Cellvibrio sp. PSBB006: one gene and its partner. The protein of the gene in region 1 interacts with the protein of each later gene in a pairwise test. Links are inferred from orthologs where the notes say so. Each region holds a gene or a part of one and is shown in the gene's direction. Other genes may lie near its edges.

What was found.
Region 2: the proteins of CBR65_RS02730 (region 1) and CBR65_RS21375 interact in binary tests that used the Escherichia coli proteins (3 or more experiments, as listed by UniProt). The link is inferred for Cellvibrio sp. PSBB006 from one-to-one orthologs.

The regions. Positions count from the first base shown.
Region 1 is NZ_CP021382.1:583,554-600,030, forward strand. What follows is about bases 433-3,402. They hold CBR65_RS02730 (flavodoxin), read left to right. Parts: upstream 433-1,631; coding sequence 1,632-2,174; downstream 2,175-3,402. Other genes in these bases: CBR65_RS02720 (response regulator transcription factor), read right to left, coding at 433-583; CBR65_RS02725 (Spy/CpxP family protein refolding chaperone), read left to right, coding at 836-1,336; cmoB (tRNA 5-methoxyuridine(34)/uridine 5-oxyacetic acid(34) synthase CmoB), read right to left, coding at 2,179-3,150; cmoA (carboxy-S-adenosyl-L-methionine synthase CmoA), read right to left, coding at 3,150-3,402. In the rest of the region: more of CBR65_RS02720, read right to left, coding at 1-432; more of cmoA, read right to left, coding at 3,403-3,887; CBR65_RS02745 (bifunctional diguanylate cyclase/phosphodiesterase), read left to right, coding at 4,024-5,817; CBR65_RS02750 (tetratricopeptide repeat-containing response regulator), read left to right, coding at 5,908-7,539; CBR65_RS02755 (sensor histidine kinase KdpD), read left to right, coding at 7,562-8,275; CBR65_RS02760 (FHA domain-containing protein), read left to right, coding at 8,410-9,318; CBR65_RS02765 (DUF5610 domain-containing protein), read left to right, coding at 9,396-10,622; CBR65_RS02770 (glutaredoxin family protein), read left to right, coding at 10,694-10,945; CBR65_RS02775 (EAL and HDOD domain-containing protein), read right to left, coding at 10,942-12,174; CBR65_RS02780 (transglycosylase SLT domain-containing protein), read right to left, coding at 12,473-14,506; CBR65_RS02785 (ATP-binding cassette domain-containing protein), read left to right, coding at 14,923-16,477. UniProt on the Escherichia coli protein: Low-potential electron donor to a number of redox enzymes. Involved in the reactivation of inactive cob(II)alamin in methionine synthase.
Region 2 is NZ_CP021382.1:5,124,923-5,141,197, forward strand. Bases 1,300-4,067 are described here. They hold CBR65_RS21375 (regulatory protein RecX), read left to right. Parts: upstream 1,300-2,341; coding sequence 2,342-2,794; downstream 2,795-4,067. Other genes in these bases: recA (recombinase RecA), read left to right, coding at 1,300-1,416; CBR65_RS21370 (DUF4136 domain-containing protein), read left to right, coding at 1,694-2,269; CBR65_RS21380 (efflux RND transporter periplasmic adaptor subunit), read left to right, coding at 3,082-4,067. Outside these bases: CBR65_RS21360 (CinA family protein), read left to right, coding at 1-251; more of recA, read left to right, coding at 373-1,299; more of CBR65_RS21380, read left to right, coding at 4,068-4,161; CBR65_RS21385 (efflux RND transporter permease subunit), read left to right, coding at 4,173-7,301; CBR65_RS21390 (LamG domain-containing protein), read left to right, coding at 7,351-8,043; CBR65_RS21395 (proline--tRNA ligase), read right to left, coding at 8,097-9,827; CBR65_RS21400 (HIT domain-containing protein), read left to right, coding at 10,066-10,500; CBR65_RS21405 (HU family DNA-binding protein), read right to left, coding at 10,701-11,135; CBR65_RS21410 (hypothetical protein), read right to left, coding at 11,377-11,877; CBR65_RS21415 (GNAT family N-acetyltransferase), read right to left, coding at 11,893-12,357; CBR65_RS21420 (cupin domain-containing protein), read right to left, coding at 12,350-13,501; CBR65_RS21425 (transglutaminase family protein), read right to left, coding at 13,543-14,427; CBR65_RS21430 (circularly permuted type 2 ATP-grasp protein), read right to left, coding at 14,424-16,275. UniProt on the Escherichia coli protein: Modulates RecA activity through direct physical interaction. Can inhibit both RecA recombinase and coprotease activities. May have a regulatory role during the SOS response. Inhibits DNA strand exchange in vitro.

The DNA.
Region 1 (16,477 bases):
TACTGCGATCATAAGGGGTCAGTTTGCGATTCAATGCCTGTTCCGTCATTTCATCTTTACTGATCACTTGCCCCGCACTGCGCACCAATAACTCCAACACACTGAATTCTGTACCGGTCAGAGGCACATCAGTGTCTTCCCAGGTCACACTGCGACTGCCCAGATGAAGGGTCAATTTGTCTGAGCTGATCCGCTCCACCGCCTGTTGCGCAGCCTGGTTTGGCGTAGCCCGACGCAATACTGCGCGGATGCGTGCAACCAGCTCGCGCGGGTCGCAGGGTTTGGGCAGATAATCATCAGCACCGATCTCCAGACCGATCACCCGATCAATCGTGTCGCCTTTAGCCGTGAGCATCAGTACCGGCGTCTGGCATTTCTGACGCAATTGTTTGAGCACATCAAAACCATTGCGGATGGGCAGCATGACATCGAGAACGATAGCGGCGTACTGATTGTGGTTGGGAAGGTCTACGGCTTGCTGTCCATCGTGCACCATGTCGACGACGAAGCCTTCAGTGGAGAGATATTCATTCAGTAATTGGCAGAGTTCTTTATCGTCATCGATCAAAAGCAATTTATTCATGGGTAGTCCATCTGATCAGATACTGTGGAAGTAAGTGTGCTACAGCGCCACGCAAAGTGTCATGGTTATTGTGAATTGTTTAACCCTTCTTAACATTGCATCAGAGATACTGGCTCCAACGACAACAAGAGCATTTCATCAGGCTCTCGTCGTAAAAACCTGTTGGTAACTGACCTGAGTGGGTATTACTTGAATGATAGGTCGCGTTGCCAAGAGAGCAAGTCTGATCGACTAACCCTCGGAGATTCAATTATGAATACGATGAAAAATTGGCGTCATCTTATCACTGGTATTACCACCCTGGCGGTGGTTTCTTTGGGCAGTTACGCCCTGGCGGAAGAGACCGCAGACCCAGGTAAAGATTGCAAAGGCAAACACAGCTTTCATCAACACATGAAAGGAGACCGCCCATTTGAACACATGGCCAGAATGCTGGAACTCACCGACGAACAAAAACAGACATTAGCCGCACATAAAGATGAGCAACGCGCAAACTATCGTGAACAGCGCCAGCAAGTTCGTGAAGCGCAGCGAGCATTACATCAGGCGGTTGCCAACAACGCGGATGAAGCAGAAGTAGCCATACTGGCGGATAAACTGGGCGACCTGAATGCACAACAAGTGATCGCGCGGGCCAAGGACAAACAGTTTCTGCTCAGCATCCTGACACCGGAACAGAAAGAAAAAATGGAGCAGATGAAATCAAAGCGTAAAGAACACTGGCGCGAAAAAGCGGCTGATACCCGGGCCTGATCCGCTTCCTTCTGTTATCTGAATTGACATTAGCACAACGCAAGTTTGGCGTTAGGCTCTATGTTTCGAAACCCTCAATTCAGGGATGAATTGAGGGAGCTACAGGGAGGTATGCATGTGTTTTCGAAACATAGAGCCTAATGACAAACGAACTACGAAGCACCCTTGTAGTATTTATCACGAAGTTTGACCCTTGCACCCAACAAACAATGTTGGGAAAATCCGCACTCTTTTTGGCGGGCTCTAGCGGCCCGCCGACTCGATTCCTTTATATTCCGGCAATCCCGAGGTGAATGTGGGCAAGATAGGTCTGTTTTTCGGCAGTGACGAAGGTAATACCGAGCGTGTTGCCTACCGTATCCAGAAACGCTTCGGCGAAGATATGGTGGATGTGATGGATATTGCCGATGTTACCCAACTGGAATTTGCCGAGTACGACCGGATCATCCTTGGCATCCCCACCTGGGATTTTGGCCAGATTCAATCAGACTGGGAAGAATTCTGGGATGACATCGCCGCCGTGGATTTTGCTGGCAAGACGGTAGCCCTGTTCGGCTTGGGTGATCAGTTTGGCTACGGCGACTACTTTCTCGATGCCATGGGCATGCTGCACGATGTCATTATCCAGTCCGGCCCGGTCATCGTCGGGCACTGGCCCACGGAAGGCTATGAATTTGACGCATCCAAAGCCGAGATTCCCGGTGCGGGCATGTTTGTCGGCCTCGCATTGGATGAAGACCAGCAGGAACAACTGACCGCAGAGCGCCTTAATCGCTGGTGCGCCCAGGTTCACGCCGAGTTTGGCTTGGATACACCCTTGCAAGCCCTGGACGATTGATCAATCAGGGCGCTTCCGCCAGAAATACGGCGCGAATCGGCGCCGGATGGCCCTCCGCCGTTAACGCCGGGTTCTCAGGATCGAGAAATTCCGGCAGGGAATGGAAGCGCATCCAGTGGGTGGAGCGTTGTTCATCCGCAGTGGTAGGGCAGACATCCGCCACCCGCGGATTCGCAAAACCCATCTTGCGCAGCCAGGACACCAGCGTGGCGCAACTGGGCAAGAACCAGACATTATTCATCATCGCGTAACGGCCTTCGGGCACCAGCACCTCGCCCATCTCTCCTTCAATAACCAGCGTTTCCAACACCAATTGTCCGCCGGGACGTAAGGCTTCTTTCAGTTCGCGCAGATGATCCATAGGCGAGCGCCGATGGTAAAACACACCCATGGAAAACACCGTATCAAACGCCTGAAGTTTGGGAGGCAGGTCTTCTATACCTACCGGTAACACATCCACCGGAGCCTGCGCGTCAATCAGCTGTTTGATCATATGGAACTGCACGACGAAGCGCGGAGAGGGATCAATACCAACAACCCGTGAAGCGCCTGCGCCCAACATACGCCAACAGTGATAACCGTTGCCGCAGCCCACATCCAGAATCAGTCGATCCTTCAACGGCGTTAGATGCGGTAAAACCCGATCCCACTTCCAGTCCGAGCGCCATTCGGTATCGATGTGAATCCCATGGACATGGTAGGGCCCTTTGCGCCAGGGAATGAGTTGTTCGAGGGCCGCGCGCAGCTGTGCGCGAGTGGTTTCATCACAATCATCCGTGTTACCGATGACGACGCCACGCTGCAAATCGATCTGCGACGCTTTAACTGATGGCATTTGCATCAATGCCTGTTTCCAGCCCGGCAGATCACCGTAGCGTTGTTCGCTCAGGCCTGCAGCAATTTGAGCCGGCAAATCGGGCAGCCAGGGGGCGAGGGGCGTGTGGGGTAAGGCGGCGAGCAGAGCGTGGTAATCCATCATGGTTTGATTGCAATCATGGAGGCGAAATTAAAACATTGAAACCAGACATCCACGCTGCCAAAACCTGCCTCTCGCAGACGTTGGCGATGGGTCGCCAGGGTTTCGGGAATCAGCACATTTTCAATTGCGGAGCGCTTACGGGCAATCTCCAGATCGCTGTAACCGTTGCTGCGTTTGAAATTGTGGTGCAATTCGATCATCAGTTCATGATGAGGCTGGTCTTCAAAGGCAACCTTTTCAGACAATATCAATACGCCGCCAGGCAATAAGCCCTCGTAAATGGCCGTTAGTACAGCCAGGCGCTGGTCAACCGGAATGAACTGTAAGGTGAAATTCAGAACCGCCATGGAGGCGCGCTCAATATTGATGTCTTGCACATCGCCACAGACCAGCTCTACAGAAATTTCCCCGCTGTCGGCGGCAATAACTTGTTGGCAGCGTTCAATCATCGCGGCTGAATTATCAACACCGAGGATTCGGGTATTGGCGGCCCGAATGCGATGACGCATCGCCAGGGTCGCTGCGCCCAGAGAGCAGCCGAGGTCATAGCAGACACTGTCCGCCTGAACATAGCGCTCGGCCAGGTTGCCAATCATATTGATGATGGTGGCATACCCCGGAACTGAACGTTTGATCATATCCGGAAAAACATTGACGACGGTTTCATCAAAAACAAACGGCCCTGATTGGCCCAGGGGATTTGCATAAATGTTGTCGGGTTTATGGTCGGACATAGGTGTTGTCGGTTTGATAAATGGGGGCGCATTGTAACGCTCTGGCGGCAGGCAGAGTAGTTAAGTTTGTGTAAAAACGGCCCTGGTATCGATGCAATTTCATCAAAACGTCACAATTCAAAACGATGATATTGCGATGAATACACGCCAATCCCTTCCCTCTGTAAACGCTCTTTCTCCCGCGCAACCGGACCTGCACAGAGAATTGCAGCGCTTGATTGATTTACGTTTGCTGACGCCATTATTTCAGCCAATTTTTGCGCTCGACAGCCTTCGAATTCTTGGCTATGAAGCCTTGATTCGCGGCCCGGAAAATAGCCCGCTGCATACACCTGATCAACTCTTTGCTGCGGCGCGCTCGGCTCGTCATCTGGCGAGCCTGGAATATGCGTGTCGCGAAGCATCCTGTCACCAGTTCGTGAGCCTGGGTTTGCCCGGGAAGTTATTTCTCAATATGTCGCCCCTGAGTTTCACTGACAGTAATTACCGCGATGGTGTAACCCGGGAAATCCTCCAACGTGTCGGTTTAAACGCAGAACGCTTGGTATTTGAATTGACAGAGAACCAGCCGTTGGATGAGTTCGAATTGTTGCGTTCCGCATCGGACCATTTCAAGCGGCAAGGGTTTGCAGTGGCACTGGATGATCTGGGAGCCGGTTACGCGGGCCTGCGGGTATGGAGTGAGTTGCGACCCGATTATGTGAAGATTGATCGCCACTTTATCAGCGGAATCGATCAGGATGCGGTGAAGCGGGAATTTGTTCGTGCGATGCTCGATATTGCCCATCGCATGGGCAATAAAGTGATCGCAGAAGGCATAGAGACTGCTGCCGAATTGCGCACCTTGATCGCGATGGGCGTGGAGTATGCGCAAGGTTATTATCTGGCGCGGCCCATGGCAGAGCCAATGCGCCAGGCTCCCCCGGTATTATCCGGTTTTCAGCGCGAACGCTTTCCCCGTCATCCGGATTTTTTTCACCGCACCGTGGGCGACATACTGGCTGACTCGGTAGTCGTTTCGCCCGGCACGCCAGCGGCGGACGTCGTCAAGATGTTTCGCGCGGATGTGCGCCTGACCTGTGTCCCCGTTGTTGCCGGCAATCAACCGATCGGTATGGTCAGTCGTGTGGAATTATTGAATATCTTCGCGCAGCGCTACGGTCATGAGTTGCACTCCACGAAATTGATTACCGAGTTTGTCAGCCCACTGTCCCTGACGTTGGAAATTGATACTGAACTTAAAGTAGCAGGCCAACTGATCACAGAAGATCCCCAGCAAAACCTGAGTGTAGATTTTATTATCAGCGAGCAAGGGTTATATCGTGGGGTAGGTACAGTGCGGAATCTTTTGCGCTGTATCACGGAAGAAAAATTGCGCGCTGCGCGCCACAGTAATCCGTTAACGCAATTGCCGGGTAATGTCCCGCTGTATGAATGGATTGATTACCTGCTTAACAGCTACACGGAATTTGTGGTGGCCTATTGCGATATCAATCAATTCAAGCCATTTAATGACACTTTTGGTTATAGTTATGGTGATGAAGTCATTGTGAAACTGGGGCAGTTGCTGATGGCGAATGTGGATACGGAAAAAGATTTTGTTGGTCATGTAGGCGGTGACGATTTCATCGTTGTATTTCGCAGTGAGGACTGGCGCGCGCGATGCGAAGATATTCTGGCGTCGTTTACGGATGTCTATCACACCGTTCTGCCCACACCGCAGAGTGAATACTGGAGCCATGATCGCGAAGGTAACCGCCAGCGTTTTGGTCCACTGACGCTTGCAATAGGTTGTGTTCAACCCGATCCGCTGGCATGTATGACGCACCATCAGGTTTCCTTGCTTCTGGCCGATGCAAAACACAGTGCCAAGCGAGGTAATGGAAACTGTATATTCGAGTCGCGCCGTCGCACACCTTATCCTTCCTGATTCTCAATTTTTCTTGCTCTGGCACTTTTCTCCCGGATAAATTGGACTATGCTCCAACAATAGCTTTTTTGGATTGGAGAGAGGCTCCCTATGGCTGAGGCGGAATACCATAAGCTACACGCCTTGATAGTAGACGACTTCGATAGCTTTCGTGTGACTGTCAGTAATATGTTGCAGGACATCGGTATTCAGTTCATTGACAGCGCCGTTAATGGTGCCGATGCCCTGCGTCACTGCAAGAATAAATCCTACGATCTGATTCTGTGTGATCATAACCTGGGCAAGGGGAAAACCGGCCAGCAGGTTTTGGAAGATTTGCGCGAGAATGGCCACCTTAACCGTTATGCCTTATTTGTATTGATTTCGGCGGAGTCGAGTAAAAGTATCATCATGGCCGCCTATGATTACGAGCCAGATGCCTATCTCACCAAACCCATCACCACCAAAGCCTTGCAGCAACGCCTGGGTCGTTTGTTTGCACAGCGTGCGCGCATGTTGCCGATTATGCAGGCAATGGATGATGAACGATGGGAGATTGCCGAAGCCTTGTGCCTGCGTGAGATCAAAGACAGTGGGCGCTATGCCAATCAGTGTCAAAAATTTCTGGGGCAGCTCTATATCCTCACTGGCCACTATGAGAAAGCCGAGACAGTTTATCGGGATGTGCTGGACGTGCGACAACTGGATTGGGCGCAAGTGGGGATGGCGCGGGTTAAAAAATTGCAAGGCGATCTGGTGAGCGCCCAGCAGTGGCTTGAAGACGTGATGAGTACCAATCCCTTATGCATGAAAGCATACGATCTTCAAGCTGAGATTTATCGCGAACAGCCTCTGCATAAACGCTTGCAGGACGTATTACAGCAGGCCGTGGAAATATCGCCTCTGTCAATCTTGCGGCAACAACAATTGGGCGATATCGCCATGATGAATAATGATGCTGAAACAGCAGCCAACGCGTATCGACGAACCGTGCGCCTCGGTGAAAACTCTTATTATGATCGATTGGAGAATCACACGGGCTTTGCGCGGGCAACGCTGGCGTTATTCCGTGAAGATAAAATACTGGCCAAACCCTTATTGCGTGAGGCGCTGAAAACGATGGCGGAACTGGAACAACGTTTCAGCAAAACGCCCGAAGAAAAAGTTGAAACACAACTGATTGAATCGCAACTGCTTGCATCCAATGGCGAAGCGAAGAAAGCAGAAGAGCTATTACAAAATGCGCGTAATTTGAGTGCGAACATTGAGGCCTTGCCCATTGATACTGAGGTGGAATTGGTTCGGGCCTATACCGCTACCGGCCAAAAAAATATGGCGGATGAACTGACTCGTAGCTTGTTGGAACGCTATAAAGGTTCGGAGCGAGACCTGGAAAAACTGGATGCGTTGCTGGAAGAGCCCGCCAGTGAGAAAAACCGCTCCCTGGTGGCATCTATAAATAAAAAGGGTATTGCTTGTTACGAGTCTCAAGACTATGACGCGGCGATTCAATGCTTTAAAGATGCATTGCAAACTTTCCCAAACCACATCGGTATTCGTTTAAATCTGGTGCAAGCGTTGGTGGATAAATTAAAGCTGGATGTTGACGCCGCTTCCATGGATCTGGCAATCGATACCCTGGCGCAGATCGACGATAAAATCGTGCCGACCCATGACCAATATCGACGCTTTCGCCAATTGCAGGACATGTTGCGCAACCTCGATAACAACCGTCGACGTTGATCCATTTTTGTGAGCGTTTTATATGATTGATGATAACGATATGACCTCTGCCAAAGACACGCCTCTGGATTTCGCCTTTGTGCTGGCGTCCAGTGTTCACGATATGAAGAACTCCCTGGGGATGCTGCTGAACACGCTTGCGACCATGATGGAAAAGTCTCCACCACAAGATGCGGAACAGACCAGAACCTATGCCGTACTGGAATATGAGGCCGCGCGAATCAACAGTGAGTTGGTTCAACTCTTGTCGCTTTACCGGATGCAGCATGAACACCTGTTAGTGCAGATAGATGAGCACCATGTCATTGATGTACTTGAAGAACAGCTGGCTCGTAACGATATGCTATTTCGTACACGGGGTATTCATTTGCAGCTGGATTGCGACGAAGATTTGAGTTGGTATTTTGACGGGGAGCTGATCGGTGGTGTGATAAATAATATTCTGGTGAACTGTGCGCGCTACTGTCGCAGTACTTTGCTGGTTTCTGCCAAGATTATCGACAATAAACTCTGCATAGCCATAGCCGATGATGGTCAGGGTTATCCCGCCAGTATGTTAGCTGCACCGCATGAGATAAATGCCGGCGTATCATTTTCTTCCGGTAGCACTAACCTTGGGTTATTGTTTGCGCATCGTGTTGCGGCTTTGCATCGCTCCCGCGAGCAGCAGGGTTACATTCAACTGGCCAATCAGGGCCCTTTGGGTGGTGGTGTGTTTCAACTTTGGTTGCCTTAGTAATCTATCCAAGTGATTCACAGTTGAAATGCGGCGCATGCTATAGCATTATCCGCGGTGCCCTCCGAATTAACCCGGTGCTCTTTAGGCCTGGTGCTCTCTAGACCCGGTGCTCTCTAAATAAGGAACCTTATATGCTAAAAATCCGCTTCAAAAACAATAAATATAATGCGGTATGGTTAGTAGAACCAAAGGTATCCATTGGTCGGCTTATAACCAATGATCTGGTTGTCGATGATGCAGACGTTGCCGATAGTCACATTGAAGTTCTGGTCGAGCACGAACAACTTACCTTGAAAAATCTGGTGCCTGAAAAACCGGTCAAGGTGAATGACGAGGAAGTCTCCAGTATTTGCACATTGAAACCGGATGATGTGATCACGCTTGGAGCAGTAGAGCTTCAGGTAATTGATCCCAAACGCGAACCCAAGGAAGCGGTAGTCGAAGCTGGTAATGTCACCCAACTACGAACACCAACACCCAAGACAACCGGTTGGGCATTGAAAGCTAATCACACCGCGCTGGCTAATCGTGTTTTTCCTATCAAGGAAATGACCATCGTGGGGCGCGCTACCGAATGCGACATCAGTCTTGCCGCTGCACACTTGTCCCGCCGACACGCACAATTGCAAGTGCTGGACGGACTCCTTTATGTCAAAGATCTGGGGTCCGCCAACGGCACCTTTGTGAATGGAAAACAAGTAACAGAGGCGAGGGTAAAGCGCGGCGACGAGCTTCGCTTTGATACTCTCAGTTTTGGTGTAATAGGCCCTACGACTGATGACCTGGCCAAAACCACGGTGCGTTCGCCGGCATCAAAAGTGCCGGATGCAACGCCGATCCCGAAAACCAAACCTATCGCCAAACCCCGCCAATCTGCACATGTTGCTGGTGATGTGAAAGCGGCCGGTCAACGTTCAATTCACGCGCGACCTTCCCAGCCTCGCGAGGAAGATACGCCCAGACATGGTCGGATGGGGCTGGCGTTATTGGTGATTATTGCCGTGGTAGTGGTTGCCGCACTTTATTTCACCCGCCGTTAAAAAAGCGGCTAAAGTTGATTAAACTTTGGCCGATAACCCTCAGTAATCGACGTTGATTAAGCTGTTATGGGGGTTCAATGCAAATTCCACCGCTTTCCCAGTCACCGTTTCGTTTGAGCAGTCATGCTCAAACGACGGATGGTAACCGATCAGACAATACCCGTTTGCAATCCGGTATTTCCCGAGATCCTGCTGTTTCTTCCGCCACCTCCCGGCAAGACGCGCTTGCGCTCTTTGAGCGCACACTGACCATGGGCTATGAAAAATTACAGGCCAAGCAGGGCGCAGTGGGTCAATTTGCGGCCCTTGAACCACTGACGGCAGAAAAAGTCGCGGGTAATATCCTGGGCTTTATCGAGCGTCGTCTACAGATGGATGTCGCCGAAGGTGCTACCCAGGAGCAACTGGCGTCGCGCCTGGAAGCGGGACTGGCGGGTTTCAAGAAAGGTTTTGCAGAAGCCAGTGAAAAGCTGAAAGCGCTGAGTATGCTATCGCCGGACGTTGAACAAGATATTGGCAAAACCTACAATCTGGTGTTGACCGGTGTTGATGCCCTCAGAGAAAAATTCCTTGGCGGGCTGGTAAAAAACGAACCCACAACTACACCTGAGACCACCCCACAGGCGACGCGCCAGCAAGCTTATGCAGCCTTGGCCAGTAGCAGCTATCAATACGCCAGTGCCAGCAGTTTCAGTTTTCAATTAACGACAGCCGAAGGTGATAAAGTCACCATTTCTGCCAGCAGTGCCCAAGCGTTTAGTGGTCAATATGCGCGAGGTGTTGCGGGCAATAGTGAGAGCTATACCTTGGCTGAGACGATGAGTGCATCCTACAGCTCTACCCGTGAATCCAGCTGGTCAATCCAGGGCGATTTAAATGATGATGAGATGCAGGCCATTGAAGAACTGTTGGGGCAAATTAATAAGCTGGCCGGTGAGTTCTTCAACGGCAATCTTGACGAGGCTTTTAATCAGGCTTTGGCGCTGGGGTATGATCAGCAACACATCACGGCTTTCTCGCTGAATTTAACCCAAGTTGAAGTACAGCGGGTGAGCACGGCCTATCAACAATTTAATGATGCACCTATCGGGGAAAATCCTGGTGAGCATCTCTTGCCCGTCGGCAAATTTGTTCGTGACTTGTTGAATGCTTTGGAGACGGCAAATAATTTTTCTGAGCCGGAAACCTTGTTGCTGGATTTAAGCGAAAAGATTGTAGCAACGGATGAAAATGAAACGTCATCTCCCGCTCAACGTTTCCGCGATTTTGTTGAACAGGTGCTACACAGTATGAAGCCTGTTTGATGGTCCTGAGTCCTGCCAGGTGCTGAATAAATAAAACCTGTTACAATTCTTTTTTTGTAGCAGGTTTTTTTATGTCACCTCTTATTCTTTATACCACGGCGGGCTGTCACCTGTGCGACACCGCCAAGACCGTGTTGTGGCCATTGCTGACAGAGTTCGGATTGCGTTTGCAGGAAGTTGATATTGCAGAGTCAGATGCGCTCATTGAACGGTATGGTATTCGCATCCCGGTTGTTGCATTTGAAGGGGCGGCTGCGGAATTATCCTGGCCTTTTGTTGCGGAGCAAGCGCGGGATTTTATTGCCGAGCATAGTCAGGGTTAACGTGGATTAAAGCCCATGGTTTCCATGGTGGTGGTAACCCAGGTCAGCGCATCCAGATAAATATGGGATAGTGTATCCGGAGAGATATTGCGCGAGCCGAGATAATCCCAATCAATTTTATCCCATTCTGCGCGCTCATAATGCTCAACGATATCGAGCACTTTTCCTTCATCTCCCAAATGTTGTAACAAGGCTTCGTTCAATTGTTCACTTAAGGAAATATTGCTGAGTAAAATTTCCAGGGGGGCATCCATAAATGCATCCAAGGTCGACAATAAACCTACAGTAAAAAAAGTATCCTGACGTTTTTTACCGCTCATGGTCGCGGCAATAATTTCGCACATTCGGGCGCGCGTCAGCGCGGCAATACTTAGTTCCATCGGTTTATCGCCGAGATTCGCCATCGCCAGCAAATTTACCCAATTCTTGATGATGTTTAATCCCAGCAAGGTAATGGCCTGGCGCAGTGATTCAATTGTGCGTGGCAGGGCGAAGGCGGCGGAGTTGACCAAACGCAAGAGTTTGTAGCTTAACATGGGGTCGCGTGCAACCAACTGTTCTACCTGTTCCAGTGGGACATCCGGGTCGTGTAAAACAGACAGTAATTGCAGTACTGCTTGTTTATTTTCGGTGATCTTGCGTCCCTTGATCACTTTGGGGCGCGCGAGAAAATAGCCCTGGAATAAATCAAATCCCGCATCCTTGCAGTATTCGAGCATCTCGTAGGTTTCTACTTTTTCCGCTAGCAACGTAAGGCCGAAGGGCTTGAGGTAATCGATATGTTCGCGGATTTGGTCGGGCGACAATTGCAGGACATCCAGTTTAATAATGTCCGCATAGGGAATGAGGTCTCGCGTTTCATCGGTCAGCTCAAAGTCATCCAGTGCAATGGTGTAACCCTGCTCGCGCAGACTGCGCAGACTGTGCAACATTTGTGCATCAATTTGTTGACCTTCAAGCACTTCCACAACCAGTTGCCGTCGGTCGAATGGCGGTGGGGTCAGAAGCAAGGTGCGGGTGAAATTAATGAAGGCCTGATGATGACCGACGACACTGTGGATGGATAATTCGGTAAAGGTATGCAGCAGAACTTGTGAGCTGGCCATGTCGCCGCCATCTGCTGTGTATTCATTCAAATCACAACTTCGGCATAGCAGCTCATATGCAACCACTTGCATCTTGCGATTGAAGATCGGCTGGCGCGCCAGCAAAGGCAATAACTCGGACATAGACTACTATGAAATCCTTACCGTTGATCAACCATGCGAGTCTGGTGGCATCAATGATGTTGAACTAGCTGCCCTTCATTGTATGACTTATATGGCTAAATGAAAACTCAGGTCAGGGCGAGTATGGCCTCGTTCCGATTTTTCAGGTATCAGTTGCACCGATTGCGTGCTGGATAGAGTAGGTGGGTTGCACACCTTGTTGCCAATAGTAAACCGTCTTGGCGGTTGGGCAGCGCGCAAAAAAAATAACAGGCCCGCTTTGTTTGCCAAAGTCGAGCCTTGCGTTTTCGTGCGAAAGTTATAACGAATTATTGGCTTCCAGCGGTGTAATAAAAGGTTGTTTTTCACCAGTCCGGTAGCCGTAGATGACTGAAAATGACAACACGTTTTGCACGTAACCTCGGGTTTCATGGAACGGAATCGTTTCAATCCAGACGTCGTAAGGTAACTTTGCGTCCTCCTTACTGAGCCATTGTTTAACGCGGGTTGGTCCGGCATTGTAAGCTGCTGCCGCAAGGATGCGGTTGCCATTGAACTGGTTCAATAATTGGTTGAGGTAACGACTACCCAGCGCAATATTTTTTTCCGGCTTTAATAAATCGTGTTTGTTGGAGTAGGCGATGCCTGCTCGCTTTGCGGTATGCAGTGCCGTTGCAGGCATCAGCTGCATCAGACCCAAAGCGCCCGCTGGAGAACGGGCATCCGGGCTGAAGGCACTTTCCTGCCGTGCAATGGCGAGTAAAAGCAGCGGGTTCACCGAGGTTGCTTTCGCGGCAGTCGCCACGTGCTCCTGGTAGGCAAGCGGGAAGCGAACTTGCAGGTCGTCCCAATACTCTGCGTCAATCATTGCCTGGATACCCTGACGATGCCAGCCCCAACGATCTGCCAGGCGACCTGCTGCCACGATCTCGTCGGTTTTCATGCGACGCGTAGTGTGAAACCACTCGCGGCTCGCACCATAAATATCACCCAGGATATAAAGCTCGCGTGCCCGCTGAACGCCCGCGGCCTGTTCAACCTGAGATTGTAGTTCCGGGGAAATTAACATCGGCTTATCGACCAGGCGGTATTCATATCCCAGTTTATCGGCGGATAAAAAACCATAGAAACTGCGTGTGGCCGCAACGCGGTTATACAGCGACTGAACGCTTTGACCATCGACTTCCTTAATATCAAGTTCTTCCATGATGCGTGCACGCCAATACAACCAGCGTTCGGTCTGCTGGGCTTCGACGGGTAACCGGGTCAACCAGTTATAAGCCTTTTCCCAGTCTTGCTTGCGCAAGGAATCGCGAATCAAAGCTTCGGTCAGGTCAGTACTGGTAATCTGGGATATCGAGGACAGCAAACTCTCTGCTGCATCCTGGTTGTCCTGGCGCAGCAGGCGTGTGGCGATGTGGTATTGGGTTTCCAGCCGCTTGCTATCTTCAAACAATTGTTGCGCATCATAGCCTTGCCACAGGGTCAGCGCTTTGGACGCATCTTGTAAGGCAAGACGTTGCAAGCCATAAAGGATGATCTCCTGCATTTCTGAGGATTGGGTACTGAAACGTGAGGTTTGCGCCAGGATACGCGGATTCAGGCGGACTTCCTGAAAGAGCAAGGCGAGCTTTTTCTGCGGTTCCGCCATTTGGCGCGACAGATAACCGGCAAGGCCGGTATTGCCTGCTTGCACAGCCTTGCTGTGTCTCTCCCACAAGAGTGCAGGCGTCAGTTTGCCGGCGGTTATCCAGCGAGTGAATACCGGATCGCATGCTTTGGATTGCGATTCAGCGATGTTCCATAGCGGGGCTACATCCTCATAGGCTGTTTCATCGCCCGTTTCCAAACGTGCACGCAGGCTGTTGCATGCTAGTTCCGCGTCATTCAGTTCGGCATTGTAAAACGTGTTGTAATCCTGCCATTGCTGGCGGCTCGCCAAGGTTCTTAACCAACGGTGCAATAAGCGATCACTCAGATAGGAATCAGGATATTCAGATAAAAAAGCGGCGACATCTGCTTTGGGTAAAGTATTCAGACGGTTGCCAATATCCTGATACTCAAGGTAGGGAAGGAGCGGATAGTCTTCCAGGGTGGCAATCAATTTTTTATACGTTTGTACTTGCCGGCGATTCAATGCTGTTTTTGCTGCGGCGTAATTCTTGCGTTGCTCAGTGCGATCAACCTGAACCAATGTGGCAATAGTTGTTTCGCTTGCAACCGCTTCGCTTGCGGCCGGTGAAGGCGCAACGACAGGTTCTTTTTCCACGCCGACAGCACTGGAGACCATTAGAAAACTACCAAACACTCCAGCAGAAATGGGGCGGAGTGCAAACAACAACCATGCGCGCATTGAAAACCTCGGGTACGCCTTAACGCGGTTTGAAAAATTCTGGCTTTATCGGACAGCCTCATTTATAGCGAATACATTGAGAATAACAGTGGATTATCGGATTCGCCAGTGGCCGGAGTAAACTTCATCTTCTATAGAGATAAATTTTCTAACATATTGATATAAAGTAAGAAAATACTGTCACCTATTCACCCGTTTTTATAGTTATCTGACGGTAACCGGCATCGTTAAGTATTCGTTTGGTTCGACGTTTCAACCTGGGTCCGGTTCCATTTTCTGGCTTGCTTCAGTCACCATTATGCCTATACCTACAACGCAATTTAGTCTGCGTTGTTGGAGATAAAAGCGGTATCATGCGGACCCTCGTCAGCCAAGGCTCTTTTGGCATTTTGTAATAGTGGATGAATGATTTTCTTATGTCGTTGATTAAATTGGAAAAAGCGTATCTGAGTTACGGCTTGCAAGTATTGCTGGATCAGATTGACCTCACGATTGAGCGCGGCCAACGGTTGTGTTTGATTGGACGTAACGGTGCGGGTAAATCCAGTTTGCTGAAAGTGATCGACGGAGAGGTTGACCTGGATAAAGGCGATATCATCCGGCAAAGCGGCGTGCGCATTGCGCGGCTGGAGCAAGATCTGCCGGAGGCAGACGACCGTCAAGTATTTGATGTGGTTGCTGCGCAATTTCAGGGGATGGGTGAATTGCTGGCGGAATATCGCCACTTGGCTCACGCAGCGGAAATCTCCGATGCCGGGATGGCAAAAATGGCCGCGCTGCAACAACAAATCGAAGCGCGGGATGGCTGGAATTTGCAACAGCAGGTTGAGACGGTGCTATCCCGCCTTGACTTGCCGGCAGAGCGCTTTATGCGCGAATTGTCCGGCGGATGGCGTCGCCGCGTTGCGCTTGCCAAAGCCCTGGTGGGCGAGCCGGATGTGTTATTACTCGACGAACCGACCAACCATCTGGACATTGCCGCTATCGATTGGCTGGAAAAGCAGCTGCTTAATTTTAAAGGTGCCTTGGTCTTTATTACCCATGACCGCTCCTTGTTGCAAACTCTCGCTACGCATATTGCAGAACTGGATCGCGGGCACCTGCGCTATTGGGCCGGTGATTATGAGAGTTATCTGGTGTACCGCGAACAAGCGCTGGCTGAAGAAGCGCGTCATAACGCCCTGTTCGATAAAAAGTTGGCTCAGGAGGAAGTCTGGATTCGCCAGGGAATCAAGGCCCGTCGTACTCGAAATGAAGGGCGGGTGCGTGCGCTGAAAGAGTTGCGTAATGTTCGCTCTGAGCGGCGTGAACTCATCGGTAAAGCCAATTTTTCACTGACCAGTGGCGAAGCGTCGGGAAAATTGGTTGCCGAGTTAACGGGTGTTTATTATGCTTGGGGCGACAAAATTATTGTGCGGGATTTTTCCAGCACCATCATGCGCGGTGATCGCATTGGCTTGGTCGGTGCTAACGGCGTCGGCAAAAGTACGCTGTTAAAACTGATCCTCGGCGAGTTGCAACCGCAGCGCGGTCAGGTACGCTTGGGAACCAACCTGAATATTGCCTACTTTGATCAATTACGCGATCAACTGGATCTGGATAAAAATGCCGTCGATAACATTGCCGAGGGGCGAGAATTTATCGAAGTGGATGATGGTAAAAATAAAAAAAATGTTCATATCATCTCGTATTTGAGTGATTTCCTATTTACCGGTGAGCGTGCACGGACACCCTTGCGCGCATTGTCCGGTGGCGAGCGAAATCGCGTTTTATTGGCAAAGTTGTTCAGCAAGTCGGCCAACCTTTTGGTGCTCGACGAACCCACAAATGATCTGGATGTGGAAACCCTGGAGCTGCTGGAGGATATCCTCAATGATTACGATGGAACCGTCTTGCTGGTGAGCCATGATCGTGCATTTTTAAATAATATTGTTACCAGTGTCATCGCCTTCGAAGGGCGGGGCAATGTGC
Region 2 (16,275 bases), 4.5 Mb from region 1 along the record:
CTGCCGGAACCTTATCGCTAACGGGGGCTGACATTGCGGTTGCGGTCAGCGGCATCGCCGGGCCGGGTGGCGGCAGTGCAGAAAAGCCGGTCGGCACGGTCTGGTTCGCATGGGCGATTGCCAAAGGTCAGCCAATAACAAGCTGCTATCAGCTTGACGGTGATCGCAATCAGATTCAGCAACAGGCTGTTGTTATTGCTTTGGAAGGGCTGTTGGCGCTGTTGGGCGAGCAATCAAAAAAACCTGAATAAATTAACAGTACTGTTTGCGTATACAGCTTTTTGGTGTATGCTTTCGCCAGTAGTAAGTAAAAGATTGGCAAAACAAGCCACACAAATTCAGATCATTTTTTCATTTAAGTTGAGGTGTCGGATGGATGCGAATAAAGAAAAGGCGCTACAAGCAGCCCTGAGTCAAATCGAACGTCAATTTGGTAAGGGTACTGTGATGCGCATGGGCGACCGGGAGCAGGTTGCCATTCCAGCGATTTCTACGGGTTCACTGGGGCTGGATGTAGCACTGGGAATCGGTGGTTTGCCCAAAGGCCGGATTATTGAAATTTATGGGCCGGAATCTTCCGGTAAAACAACCCTGACTTTACAGGTTATCGCCGAAGCTCAAAGGCAAGGCGGTAACTGCGCTTTTATCGACGCGGAGCACGCGCTTGATCCGATTTATGCCGCCAAGCTTGGCGTTAAAGTGGAAGACCTGATTATTTCCCAGCCGGACACCGGCGAGCAGGCTCTGGAAGTGACCGATATGCTGGTGCGCTCCGGTGCGGTGGATGTATTGGTTGTGGACTCTGTAGCTGCACTGACGCCCCGTGCGGAAATTGAAGGCGAAATGGGTGATCACCACGTCGGTTTGCAGGCGCGTTTGATGTCACAAGCCTTGCGTAAAATCACCGGTAATATCAAAAATGCTAACTGTCTGGTGATCTTCATCAACCAGATCCGGATGAAGATCGGTGTTATGTTTGGTAACCCGGAAACCACTACTGGTGGTAATGCGCTGAAATTTTATGCTTCAGTGCGTCTGGATATTCGCCGTATTGGTGCTGTAAAAGAAGGCGAAGAAGTGATCGGTTCCGAAACGCGCGTAAAAGTGGTGAAGAACAAGGTTGCTCCACCCTTCAAGCAGGCGGAATTCCAGATCCTGTACGGCAGCGGCATCAACCGTATGGGTGAGATTGTCGACTATGGAGTCAAGCTTGGCATGGTTGACAAGGCAGGAGCCTGGTATAGCTACCAGGGCAATAAGATTGGCCAGGGTAAAAACAATGTCATGAAATTTCTGCAGGAAAATCCGGAGATCGCCAAAGAGCTGGAGCAGAAGGTTCGGGCCGAACTCCTTAACACACCGCAGTTGTCGCTCGGCACCAGCGCTGACTCAGAAGATGAAGTAGAAATGTCTTAAATCGTCTGTGACGGAAATCGGGCTTTGGATGGCCTGGTTTCCGTCGTTCCTTTCAGAATCTCCCTTGAGTGCGGCTGAACTTCACTATTGAGGCAGAGTCGAATTTTTATCCAGCTACTGTCGATTACATGGCTATGCAGATTTTCAGGTGGAATAGCGGGGCGAAGCGATAAATAGTGATAAGTTGCGCGCTGACAATGTGGTGGGTATGCTGCGTATCAGATTTCATCATTACTCCGTTAAAACCTATAAGCCGAAAGTAAAGTAGAGGTGTGAAATGATTCGCTTTAGTAACCTGATTGGTTTGTTTCTGACGCTCGCCATATTGGGTGCATGCTCAAGTAAACCGTATGTTGTCACTGATTATCTTTCGGGTTATGACTTTTCTACCCTGAAAACCTACCACGTAGCAGAAGCCCGGCAGGAAACGAAGGATGAAATCCTCATTTCTCCTTTTACATTTAGCCATATACATTCCGTTATTGACCGGGAGTTAGGTCAGCGTTATCAGCAGCCACCGGCTGATACCAAACCTGATTTTCTGGTGAACTATCATATTGTTATTGAAGAAAAACTGGACCCGGGAACCTATGATCGTCTCTACGGTTATGGCTACTATGGCAGAGGTTACCGTTATTACTATCCAGCACCGCTGTTTTACGGCACCACCGGCTCGGCTCGCGTGTACAACCAAGGGAGTTTGATCGTTGATATCGTTGATGCGAAAACGGAAAAGCCTATTTGGCGGGGTGTATCGGAAAAACGTCTGCGCAGCGGCTTAACCCCCCAAGAGCAACGAGAAATTTTGACCAGCGCGGTTGTTGAAATTATCAGTAAATTTCCACCAATGTAATGTGAAAAATTTGTAAACCCATGGCCGCTTTGCGGCCATTTTTTTGAATGATGTAATAAGGACGAGCCTCTCGTGGCTGATAACAAGACGACTTCCGATATCAGGTTGGCTGCCATGAACTTGCTGGCAATGCGCGAACATTCCGCACATGAATTGCGCCGGAAGCTTGCGCCACGTTTTGAGGGGGCTGATGTCGCTGCCGTTATCGCTGTATTAACCGCTGAGAATCTTCAAAGCGATGAACGTTATACAGAAGCTTTTATAATCATGCGCAAACGTCAAGGTAAAGGGCCGATACGCATAGCTTTGGAGTTGAAAGAAAAAGGTATCAGCGAAACCTTGATTAATCTATATCTTGATTCTTCCGACCAGGATTGGTTTGAGCTGGCTGTTGCGGAAAGGCATAAACGTTTTGGTATTTCTGAGCCGCAGGATATGAAAGAAAAGGCGCGTCAGATGCGATTTCTTCAATACCGGGGTTTCACGCAACCGCAAATCTCCTCGGCAATTAAAGCTACTGAATAAATGTTTGTTTATCGGGCCAATGGCCTCCCGTCTCTTCAACCGGTTAACAAGTGTTATATCACTGTAAACAATTGTTAACTGCTTATCGCTTGTCTCATCATCAGCGTAATCTTTCGAGATAAACCAGCGTTAACGCATGGCGTCGTCTCTCTCAGCCCAATCTTTCCACTTTTAACCGCGTAAATGGTTGGCATGGATGTTTTATATTTCATGCTGAAAGATGTGATAGAGTCTGCGCCAAAAATGATTCCTGCCCTAAGGCAGATCGGGTAATAAGAGAGAAAGTGATGATGCGATTGCACCTGCCGGGAGCTATTTTATTTGGCTCACTGATGATGTTAGTCCCACCCCTGATGGCACAAACCACGAAAGCAGTCGATGTCATTGTTCAGGCCGTCACATCACAACCGCTCGAAAGTCGCATTGAAGCCCTGGGTACTTTGCGGGCCAATGAATCCATTCGCTTAACGTCCAACGTTACCAAGACAGTGACGAATATTAATTTTGATGACGGCCAGCGTGTAAAAAAAGGCCAGGTGTTAGTGGAAATGACTAACGCCGAGGAGCGGGCACTGTTAGATGAAGCGCGTTTCAATATGGAAGAAGCACGCAAGCAAATGGAGCGGGTTCGCTCTCTGGTTGAAACCAGGGCTGCTTCCCAATCCTTGCTTGATCAGCGCATGCGTGAATACGAATCGGCTCACGCACGTTACCTTGCTATTGATGCGCGTTTGCAAGACCTGCATCTCGATGCGCCGTTCAGCGGCGTCGTTGGCCTGCGCAATATCAGCGTCGGCGCCCTGGTTTCCCCCGGAGATTTAATCACCACCATCAATGACGACAGCCGTATGAAACTTGATTTTACGGTGCCGGCGATTTATCTGCGCAGTTTACAAGTTGATTTACCTATCATGGCCAAGAGCCGTGCGCTGGGCGATAAGGTATTCGAAGGTAAGATCTACAGCATCGATAATCAGATTGATCCCGTGACCCGTGCGATTACTGTACGAGCCCTGTTGCCCAATGATGATCGCGAGTTAAAGCAGGGCATGCTGATGAGTATTAACCTCTATGCCAACAAGCGAGAAGCGTTGGTGATATCTGAAGCGGCGCTGGTCCCTTTGGGAAGTGATAATTTTGTGTTTGTGGTTCAGCCCCAGGGTGAAACGTTTACGGTAGAGCGTCGTCAGGTCACTATTGGTCAACGCCTGCGCGGTTTTGTGGAAATCCTCAATGGATTGGACGCCGACGAAAAAGTGGTAACCCATGGCTTACAAAAAATTCGCGCTGGTACGCTGATCAATATCACCGCCGAAGAAACCGGTGAGGAAAGTTTATCTGAACTGATCGATTCAACTAAATCCTGAGGGTAACCCACATGCTACTCTCCGATGTCTCGATCAAACGCCCGGTTTTTGCTTCCGTTATTTCCATTCTTCTCATCGCCTTTGGTTTGGTGGCTTTCGAGCGCCTGACACTACGCGAATACCCTGATATCGATCCGCCAGTGGTGTCGATTCGCACGGATTATCCCGGGGCTGCAGCCAGCATTGTTGAAACACGTATCACCAAAGTTATTGAAGATCGCATCTCCGGCGTGGAGGGCATTCGTTACATTGAATCCAGCAGTGAAAATGGTCGCTCCAACATCGTGGTGCAGTTCGATGTCGGGCAGGATATGGACGCGGCGGCAAACGATATTCGTGACCGTGTATCCCGTGTGTTGGGTAATTTACCCATCGAAGCTGAACCACCGGAAGTTGAAAAGGTGAGTTCAGATGAAGACGTCATCCTGTGGTTTAACTTTACCAGTGACAATATGACCACGCCGGAACTCTCTGATTATGCACAGCGATATCTGGTAGACCGTTTCTCTGTGGTGGATGGTGTGGCGCGCGTGAGGATTGGTGGTGAAAAACGTTACGCCATGCGTATCTGGCTGGATCGTCGTGAACTGGCGGCGCGCCACCTGACCGTTAATGATGTTGAAGATGCCTTGCGCGCAGAAAATGTTGAGCTGCCGGCGGGCAGTATCGAATCTGAGGAGCGACAGTTTACGGTGCGCATGGCCCGCAATTATCTCACCGCTGAGGATTTTTCCCAGTTGGTGTTGCAGCGCGGTGAAGATGGTTACCTGATTCGTCTGGGTGATGTAGCGCGGGTTGAAAAAGGAACGGAAGAAGACCGCAATATGTTTCGCGGTAATGGCGTCAATCAAGTCGGGATTGGTATCAGTAAACAATCCACTGCCAACACCATTGATGTAGCGCGCGGTGTAAAAGCAGAGCGTGATCGCATCGTCGCTAACTTGCCGGATGGCATGGGCATTGAAGACAGCTATGACAGTTCTATCTTTGTTGAACGCGCGATCGAAGAAGTGTATCTCACGCTGGGCATCGCCATTTTTCTGGTGGTATTGGTTATCTATCTGTTTCTCGGCAGTGTGCGTGCCATGCTTGTGCCGGCGGTGGCTGTACCGGTTTCTATCATTGCAACATTTACGGTGCTTGCTGTGCTGGGTTTCTCGGTCAACATGTTAACGCTGTTGGCACTGGTACTGGCTATCGGACTGGTGGTGGATGATGCAATTGTGGTGCTGGAAAATATTGTTCGCCATATGGAAGAAAAAAATAAACCGCCGTTACTGGCGGCGTTCGACGGTACGCGCGAAGTGGGCTTTGCCGTTATTGCAACCACCCTGGTGTTGATTGCGATCTTTGTGCCGATTGTTTTCCTGAAGGGTGATATCGGCCGCCTGTTTTCCGAATTTGCGATAACCATGGCGGCCTCTGTGGCATTTTCATCGCTCATCGCCTTGACGCTTTCGCCCATGCTGGCGTCCCAGTTTCTTAAACGTAACGACCATAAAAATAAACTGGTCGATAAAATCAACGAATGGACCATGTGCCTGCGTCACTACTACACGCGTTCGATCAACGCCTGCCTGAATCGCAGCAAGCTCGTGGTAGTGATTTTTGCTGGATTATTATTTGCGACTTTTATGCTATCGCGCTTAATTCCTTCCGAATACGCGCCTCGTGAAGACCGGGGTACATTTTTTGTCATGGTCAACGGACCGGAAGGTGCTAGCTTTTCCTACATGGAAGAGTACATGAACGAAATTGAAAAACGCATGATGGTGTATGTGGATACCAATGAAATAAGTCGTTTGATGGTGCGCTCGCCGCGCTCCTTTGGCACGGCAGAAAATTTTAACAGCGGGATTATCATTGCTGTGATGAACGATTGGAGTCTGCGACGCAGCGCATTTGTGGTGATGGATGAAATCCGCGCGAAGCTCAGCGATTTACCCGGCGTGACAGCGGCGCCGGTAATGCGTCAGGGGTTCGGTTCGCAGACACAAAAACCGGTGCAATTTGTTATCGGTGGTGGCTCTTATAATGAGTTGGCCGAGTGGCGCGATATCATGTTAGAAAAAATCGAAGCCAGTAACCCCGGCCTCGAAAGCATCGACTGGGATTACAAGGAAACCAAGCCGCAGGTCGAAGTCATTATCGACACCAACCGTGCAGCGGATTTAGGCGTGAGCGTCAACAACATCGGTCGGACACTGGAAACCATGTTGGGTTCGCGCCGGGTTACAACTTACATTGATGATGGTGAAGAATACGATTTGATCCTGCAAGGTGAACGCGATGAGCAGCGTACTACCACCAGCTTGCAAAACATGTACGTGCGCTCGGAGCACTCTGGTGAATTGATCCCCCTGGCAAATCTGGTGCAGTTGCGTGAGATGGCCGATGCCAGCCGCTTGAATCGCTACAATCGAGTCCGCTCGTTAACAATAGAGGCAAACCTTTCCGAAGAGCTGGCGCTGGGTGAAGCGCTGGACTACCTAAATGGTCTGGTGCGAGAACATTTGCCGGATTCTGCGGTTGTGGATTACAAAGGTTTATCGAGGGATTTTCAAACCGCCGGCAGTTCGGTCATGTTTATCTTTTTGCTCGGTATCCTGATTACGTTTCTGGTGTTGGCAGCACAATTCGAGAGTTATATTCACCCGTTTGTCATCATGCTGACGGTACCCCTGGCGATTCTCGGTGGTATGTTGGGGCTGTACATCACAGGCAACTCGTTTAATTTATATTCGCAAATCGGTTTGATCATGTTGATCGGGCTGGCAGCCAAGAACGGCATTTTGATTGTGGAATTTGTTAACCAGTTGCGTGATCGCGGTGTAGAATTTCATCAGGCGTTATTGGAGGCTTCTTCAGCGCGATTGCGTCCGATTTTAATGACCAGCTTAACGGCGGTGGCGGGAGCTGTGCCTTTGGTGATCTCCAGCGGCGCCGGTTCGGAAACCCGATTTGTTATTGGTATTGTGGTGATATTTGGCGTGTTGTTGGCCACGTTTCTGACATTATTTGTCGTGCCGGTGGCCTATAGTTTGTTGGCTCGTAAAACCGGTTCGCCCGGTGATGTCAGCCGCAAGCTCGACCAGGCTCATCGGGATTATTATAACGATGACAAATCAAAGTCCGATTAATCACAAAAAGCACCATCAAAGAAAATCAAAACAAAAAAGAGAGAAAGCTATGAGATCAACCACGATAAAAACATTGCTATTTTGTATTTTGCTGGTAGGCACAGGTTGCGCCAACCAGCCGCAACAATATCTATGGCGTATTGATTCTCTTGAGCAGATTGCGGGCCTGCCGGTAGTAACACAAGGCAATCCGCAATTGGTGGACTCCGTCTACGGCACGGCCGTGATGTTTGATGGCGATGGTGATCGCTTGTTGGTGGATGATAATCCACTGGACGGTGCGAGCGAATTTACTGTGGAGATTATCTTTAAACCCAACGACGCCTATCCCGAAAACCTTGAGCCGCGTTTCTTTCATATTGAAGCACCGGAGAATCCCAACCGCCGCATTACTATAGAGTTGCGTTTGAATGATCAACGTCAGTGGTATCTGGACACTTATATTAAATCCGAGGTGTCGCAATACACGCTGATCGATTCGAGTCTGGTTCATCCTATGGAACAATGGACTCACGCGGCAATCACCTATAAGGATCGCCAATTCACAGCGTTTGTAAACGGAAAGAAAGAATTGTCGGCGGAGGTTGATTACCTGCCTATTGCCAAAACCGGTAAGACATCAATCGGTGCGCGGATGAACGAAGTGCATTGGTTTAACGGAGCGATATTGGCCGCGCGGATTACTCATCAGGTGTTATTGCCGGAGCAATTCATGCAGCTTGACAATTTTTCTGCGGAATAATTGTTGAAAGAAAACAGGTTCATCTGTATTGATGAACCTGTTTATAAACAACGTTAATCCTGCTTGATTTTATTCGTCAGGAAGCTTACGACTTCACCGGCGGGTATTTCCTGTTTATCTGCATCGCGACGACCTTTGTACTCCAGGGTGCCACTTTCCAGGCCGCGATCTCCCACTACGATGCGGTGCGGAATACCCATTAATTCGGTATTGGCCAGCATCACACCCAGGCGCGCTTTTTCATCATCCATAAACAAAACGTCAATGCCGGCAGCTTGTAATTCTGTATACAGTGCTTCGCATTTTTGCGCGACCGCCGGTGACTTGCTGATGTTGATGGGAATCAGCGCCACATGGAAAGGCGCGATAGCATCGGGCCAGATAATGCCGTTCTCATCAAAATTCTGTTCAATAGCCGCGGCGACGACACGCGTCACACCGATACCGTAACAACCCATGATCATGGTTTGTTCTTTACCGTTTTCATCCAACACGCGCGCTTTGAGCGCTTCAGAATATTTGGTGCCGAGTTGGAAGATATGGCCCACCTCAATACCGCGTTTGATATCCAGCGTACCCATACCGTCCGGGCTGGCGTCACCGGCCACCACATTGCGAATATCTGCCACCATGGGCACGTGAAGATCGCGCTCCCAATTCACCCCGGTTAAATGGAAACCATCTTTATTGGCACCGCATACGAAATCAGCCAGATGCGCGGCGGCGTGGTCCACAATGACCGGAATTTGCAAACCCACCGGGCCGATCGAGCCTAAACCAACTCCAAGCTCTGCCTTGATACGCGCTTCCGGCGCAAAGGTGAGCGGTGCCGCGACGCCAGTTAATTTTTCAGCCTTGATATCGTTGAGCTCATGATCACCACGCAATACCAGCGCGACCAGGGGTTGCTCTTTACCGGCTTCTGCTTCGCCCAATACGATCAGGGTTTTGACAACCTGTGACGGGGAGACTTTGAGGAAAGCGCTGACTTCATCGATAGTATGTTGTTGAAGTGTAGCGACTTCATGCAATAACTGGCTGGGTGCTGGCCGTGCAGATGCCGGTGGCAACGCCTCGGCTTTTTCAATATTCGCGGCGTAATCGCTGCCGCTGCTAAACGCGATTGCATCTTCACCGCTGGCGGCGAGTACGTGGAATTCGTGGGAGAAAGCGCCACCAATCGAACCGGTATCGGCGAGTACTGGCCGAAATTGTAATCCGATGCGGCTGAAGATATTGCAGTAAGTGCGATGCATCACATCGTAAGTATCCTGCAAGGATTCCTGGGTCGCATGGAAAGAATAAGCGTCCTTCATAATAAATTCACGCGAACGCATCACACCGAAACGGGGCCGGATTTCATCGCGGAATTTGGTCTGTATCTGATAAAAATTCGCCGGTAACTGCTTATAGCTGTTCAGCTCGTTGCGAATCAAATCGGTGATGACTTCTTCGTGTGTTGGGCCGAGGCAGAAGGCGCGGTCGTGGCGATCATTAATCCGCAACAGCTCAGGACCATATTGCTCCCAACGGCCTGATTCAATCCACAGCTCGCTGGGCTGAACCACTGGCATCAGCACCTCCTGCGCGCCGGACTTGTCCATCTCCTCGCGAATGATGCGCTCTACCTTGCGCAGCACGCGCAAGCCCAAGGGCAACCAGGTGTAGAGTCCGGAGGCAAGTTTACGAATCATGCCTGCGCGCAGCATCAATTGATGGCTGATCACTTCTGCATCGGCGGGCGTTTCTTTGAGCGTGGCAATTAAAAAACGGGTAGCGCGCATAAACGTGGCTTCTTATTTCAATGACTATACTGGGAGGTGAATGTTGGACCCCGACGCGCAGCGAACCTGGCACACAGATACCTGTCTATGCCATAAGGCGGCTGCTCAATTCATCGTGACACTCGGGATCAAAGGCGCTTATTCTACGGTGCTTGATGCGCGCGGTACAGAAGGCATCTTCACAGATTCGTCGATTTATGCGGCGGCAGGATTCCGATTTTGCTAAAAGGTAATTGCTATGTTTGAACTTCACCCCAGACTCGCGCAGGATTCTGTCATCATCGGGCGCTTTACGTTATCTCTGTTATTACTGAGCAAAGATGCCAACTATCCCTGGTGCATCCTCGTCCCCGAACGGGAGGATGTATACGAAATCCACCATCTCAGCGAAGAAGACCAACTGCAACTGATACGCGAATCCTGCCGCTTGTCAGAAGTCATGACCAGTCTCTTCGATGCCCATAAAATGAACGTAGCGGCCTTAGGCAATGTAGTGCGCCAACTGCACGTTCATCACATCGCCCGTTTCTCCGACGATCCTGCCTGGCCACAGCCGATCTGGGGTAAGGCCAATATATTGGATTACACCCCTGAACAACTGCAAGATCGCATCAAACGTATACAAAATGCGTTAGTGGGCGAAGGCTTTGAGATTATCCGCCCCTCTATGTGATCCGTTTGTCGTTAGGGACTTGGTTTCGAAAACGCATGAATACATCCCTGTAGCTCCCTCAATTCATCCCTGAATTGAGGGTTTCGAAACCAAGGCCCTAATGACAAACGGACGACGAAGTGCCTTTCAAACAACACTACTGGCCATAAATAAAAAACCCCGCATTGCGGGGTTTTTTATTAACCAAAATCAGGCTGATATTAAAGCGCCATCTCTTTCAGTTTTTTCAGCGGACGCACTTTAACAGAAGTGCTGGCTGGCTTGGCTTTGAACATCACTTCTTCGCCAGTGAAAGGGTTGATGCCCTTACGCGCTTTGGTCGCCGGCTTTTTCACAGTGGTGATCTTCAGCAGACCTGGCAGAACGAATTCGCCCACACCTTTTTTCTTAACGTGACCTTCAATGATATTGGTCAGCTCGTCCAATACGGACTGCACTTGCTTTTTGCTCAGCTCAGTTGCATCAGCAATTTGAGTCAGCATCTGGGTTTTGTTCTGGCGCTCTGCAATGGGCTTAACAACAGCAGGAGCAGCTTTAGCAGCAACTTTTTTGACGGGCGCTTTAGCAGGTGCTTTTTTAGCAACAGGCTTGGCTGCGGCTTTGGCTGGTTTTGCGGCTGGTTTTTTAGCGGCCATATTGGTTTCCTTTTAATTATTCAAGTAAAACATACAGCGGTTAACTGCATGCAACGAGGGGTTGAATTGAATACCTGACCATTGTTTAAACAGAAAGTTTTATCGACAGCGTCTTCAAAAACCCCTGTTTTTATAGGCTTAAAGCGCCCACCACAAAGGTTGACGCTATATATATAGTATAAAAATTGAATCGGCAACAAGAAAGTAGCGTTTTCCTCGAAAAAAACGCTGTTTTTAGCCATTAAATGTGCAGCAGTTGGAGATCGGGTTCAGGTTCTGCGTATTGCCACAGGTAGTCAAAGGTTTCGCGCAAACGTTTCACTTCGACCGCCGCTGCATAATTAGCGAAGCCGCGAAAGACCAGGTCATCGTTCTTGAACAATAAGCCATCGTTATCGCGCAACATAAAACCCATATCGGCATTTTCTGGCTGGATGGTTAGCTTGCGCAACAGAACCTTACTGGATAATCGTTGCGACAGCCGCGCCAGTTTATGGCCCCGTTCAATTAAAGGCTTGGTATTTTTGACCAGAATTTGCACTTGAGCGAAGCGGCTGTTGCGAACCAATTGAGATATTGCGCTCACAAATTCATCACGGTCATACACCGCAATATCCAGATCCGTACTGAGGATGGCAATCTGACGGCGCGCGTCCTGCGCCAGGCTCAAGGCGTGCTCCTGAAAATCCGTGCAATTTTCCAGCAGAATTAATTGATCACTGACAGAAGAAGTCTGGCTCATGATAAAACTCCCATGCTACTGGGCGGGACGATACCACATGGTGATATGGGGAATTCCGGCATCCATAAACTCTGTGCCCTGGGGCACAAAACCAAGATATTGATAAAACGCGGTGCGCGAGGTTTGTGCGTGGAGGTACAACCGCGCTGAAGATGATTGTTGAAGACACCAATCAATAACATAAGCCATCAATGCGCGGCCAACACCCTCTCGGCGATAATCCCTTAACACCGCAACCCGGCCGATATGATAGAGCGATTCGCCTGCCGCATCGGCTTCAACCAGCACCCGTGCTGTTGCAATGGCCTGACCGTTATCCAGTGATGTCAGAAAATGAATGGCGGTTTCATCCTGACCATCCCACTCATCTGCGGCGGAAACCTGTTGCTCGTCCATGAATACGCGCGTGCGGATATGACGCAAAACCGCTTCCGCGTCGGACCAGAAAACCTGCTGGTGTTTGCAAGCTGCTTTATTCATCGAGTAACAGGCTTTCCTGGTTAATCAACGCGGTCATAACGGGAAGATTGAGTGGGTCGTCCAGCAAAGGTTCCAGGGTGGGCCAATCAATTTCTGTTATCTGACACAGCGTTTCGGCCAGCTCCCGTGAACACCTAAAAGATTGCCCATCCACAAATAACAGCGTTTTATCCGCCAGGACATGGTAAGCAAACCGCGCGGCAGGATGACGCCAGAGCAGGAGTTCCTCTTCGCGCATGGCCGCCCGCCAATCGTCGTTGTCGACCGTTTCTTCACTGTCTGTTTCTTCAACATATTTTCGTTCGGTCATGTGCTTGCCAAACCAATGAGCCAGGTTCTCGTCGGTCAGTTGGGCGAGCAGAATGTCTTTGAGGTTTTCCACTGCAGCGTGACTGATTTCGCCGGGGTTATTCTGGGCTTTTAAATCGGGATCACGAAAGCGCTGATCGTTGGTTAACCGGCTGGCGATATCCTGTGTCAGTTCGCAGACAATATCGGCCTGGCTGGGCGCGCGAAAGCCGATGGAGTAGGTGATACATTCTCCGTCGGCAATACCCCAGTGCGCGACGCCCGGCGGAATGTACAGCATGTCACCCGGTTCCAGTATCCATTCGTCAGCGACATCAAAGTGTTTAAGAATATTCAGCGGCGTACCCGCTACGCGCTCTGAAGTAACATCACACATTTGACCGATACGCCAATGACGTTTGCCCGCGCCCTGCAATAAAAACACATCGTAATAATCAAAGTGGGGGCCGACACTCCCCTGATCCGGCGCATAGCTGATCATGATGTCATCGAGGCGCCAGTTAGGGATAAAGCGAAAATGCTGCAGAAGTTCATGAACTTCCGGAACCCATTGATCAACTGCTTGCACCAGCAGTGTCCAGTGGGATTCGGGCAATATGGCAAAAGTTTTTTCATCGAAAGGACCATGACGTAACTCCCAGGGCGTCTTGCCATGTTCCACAACCAGGCGCGATTCCACCTCTTCTTCCAGGGCCAGGCCGGCCAACTCGTCGCCATCCAGGGGCGATACAAAATCCGGCAGAGCATTGCGAATCAGCAAGGGTTTTTTCTGCCAGTAGTCGCGCAAAAAAATATCAATAGGCATATCGCCCAGGTGGGTCAGCGGTTGAGTCATAAACGTCTCATTGTGAGGGACTGAAGAACAGGGTTGCGATTCTAATCGGCGAGGCGTTGAACGTCGACAGAGACGGAGAGGGTATGTTGTTTACCGCCGCCGAAGATAACGCCTTTGAGCGGCGTCACATCGGAATAGTCGCGGCCCCAGGCGGTAGTGATGTGTTGCTCACTCGCCATCTTGTTATTGGTGGGGTCGAACTCAAACCAGCCCTCACCGGGCGAAAAAACGCCAAACCAGGCGTGGGTCGCATCAGCGCCCACGAGCTTTTCCTGCCCTGGTGGTGGGAGGGTTTCGAGATAGCCGCTGACGTAACGTGCAGGGTAGCCCAACGAGCGCAGGCAACCGATGGCAAAGTGCGCGAAGTCCTGGCAGACACCGCGTTTATGTTTCAGTACATCGCTCAGCGGTGTGGCGACATCGGAGAAGCCAGGATCGTAAGTAAAATCGGTGTAAATCTTTTCCGTCAATTCCATTACCGCAGATAAAAAAGGGCGGTCGTCAGGAAAAAACGCGGCGGCATAGTGGGCCAGGTCGGCGTGTTGCTGAATCATCGGTGAGTCCAGCAAAAACTCGCGCGCCGTGAGGCATTCCGGGTCAGCACTTTGATGCAAACGTTGTTTGCTGTAAGCGCAGGTATTGCCGAAGTCGAGGTTGCGGTTAATCGGCATTTCATCCACACGAATGTGGCTGGTGACTTCCACTTCCAGCTCCGAATGATCCTGCTCAATGGAAAATTGATAGAGTTGATTGCCGAAATAATCGGTGCGTGTATTGCTCACCGAAGCGGTGGGCGATATGGCAATCGCGATGGTATCCAGTTGTTGGCTCGCGGTATTGCGCGGCACCATGTACGCAATATTGTGACAACTGCTGACCGGTTGCTCGTAGGAATATTTGGTCACATGGCGAACGATAAATTTCACAGGTGATCCTGCCATTCAGTATTTTTTACCAGCAGTTGCGGGCTTTGGGTGTGATCAAAATAGCGCTGGCTGATTTCTTTGCCGGCAGCACCGACCAGATATTGAATGCGCGCGAGTAACTGATCCAACGGTTGCCGGATAGCGCTGTTACTTTCGGCCAGGTTGGTCACATCACTTAACTTCAGGGCTGTGGTCGCTTCAAGCAATAACTTGCGTTCCCGCGTGAGTACGCCATGGGTATTGGGCAACTCGGTAAAGTGATATTCCAACTGCTCCAGTTGGTAAATCAACGAACGGGGATTCTTGCTGTTGAGCACCAGCATCTCCAGACCATTTTCCATGGTGATGCCAGTTTGGTAACGGCGGCGGTAGGGAATCAAGGCTTCGCCGCATTGCAGGGCGGACTCGATTAGCATGTCTTGCGGTGACTCATCGAATTTTGGAACCAGCAGGGCGCGCAATAAACTCACGATCTGCAAGGCGCGTTCGATACGCCGACCCATCTTGATGAAATGCCAACCATGGCCGCGCAACATGCTTTCATGAATTAAACCGGCGAGGGCCAGCAGGGTAGTGACCAGCGGATCAAGCGCTTCTTCCGGAGCGGAAAGGGCGCCGGGTGTTAATGCCTTATTGAGTGCTTGCAGCTCATCGCCAATGTCATTGATAACCCGTTGGGTATCGCTGGAGAGTTGTTCCTTGACTTGCTCAGCCGCGTTGATCATCGCCGTTAGGCTGTGGGCGACACTGCCGGCGCGATTCATGTCGAGCAGGATGGATAACATCTCCGGTTCCGGATCACTGAACAGTGTGGGATTTTCGGCGGCAAAACCGGGATAGGTATAGGTAACGTGGGTCACTGCACTCAGCAGTGAGCGATACACCGGATCGGGCAAACTCTCGGATTTATTCAGTTGTATAAACACCGTGCGCAACAAGCGCAATGCGGATTCTGCCCGCTCGGCATAGCGGCCCATCCAGAATAAATTTTCCACCACACGACTGGGTAGCTCGCTGGTGGTTTCCTGGGGCTGGTATTTTTCGCTGCTGCGCAAGGTGACCAGCTTTTCCGGTTCAGTGGCCAGTACCCAGGTGTCCTTTGATACCGAGCCGCGCTGGTTAGAAATAATTTTTTCGGTGGAATCGAGATTGACGCGGGTTAAACCGCCGGGCAATACCGCGTAAGAAGATTCGCTTGCCACAGCAAAGGTGCGCAGGATAGTGGCGCGCGGCTGGATAGCACCTTGATGCCAGGTGGGCGTATAGGCACAGGGAATATATTCCTGGGCAACGTATTGCAGCGGATTTTTGCGGATGCGATTTTTCCACGCCTGCAATTTTTTTTCGTCCAGTTCTGCACCGTAGACTTCATATAATCCCGGCCGGCGATAGGTGGGTTTGATCAGTAACGTGTGCAGGTTTTCGCACACGTAATCCAGATCTTCCTCATTGCCACACCACCAGGTTTTTACCGAATCCATTTGCAAATCACGACCCAGTAAATGCCGCGCAATGGCCGGGAGATAACCCAGCCACGCTGGATTTTCCAATACGCTTGAGCCCAGTGGATTGGCGATGGCGACGTTGCCCATACGCGCGGCGTCGAGTAAGCCGGGGACACCCAATTGTGAATCGCCTTTTAATTCCACCGGGTCGCAATACACATCGTCGACACGGCGCAGAATCACATCCACACGCTTTAATCCGTCCAGTGATTTCATCCACACAAAACCGTCGCGCACCGTCAGATCACCGCCCTGAACCAGATTAAACCCGAGATAGTTGGCGAGGTACGCGTGTTCAAAATAGGTTTCATTGTAGGCGCCGGGCGTTAACACAACGATGCGC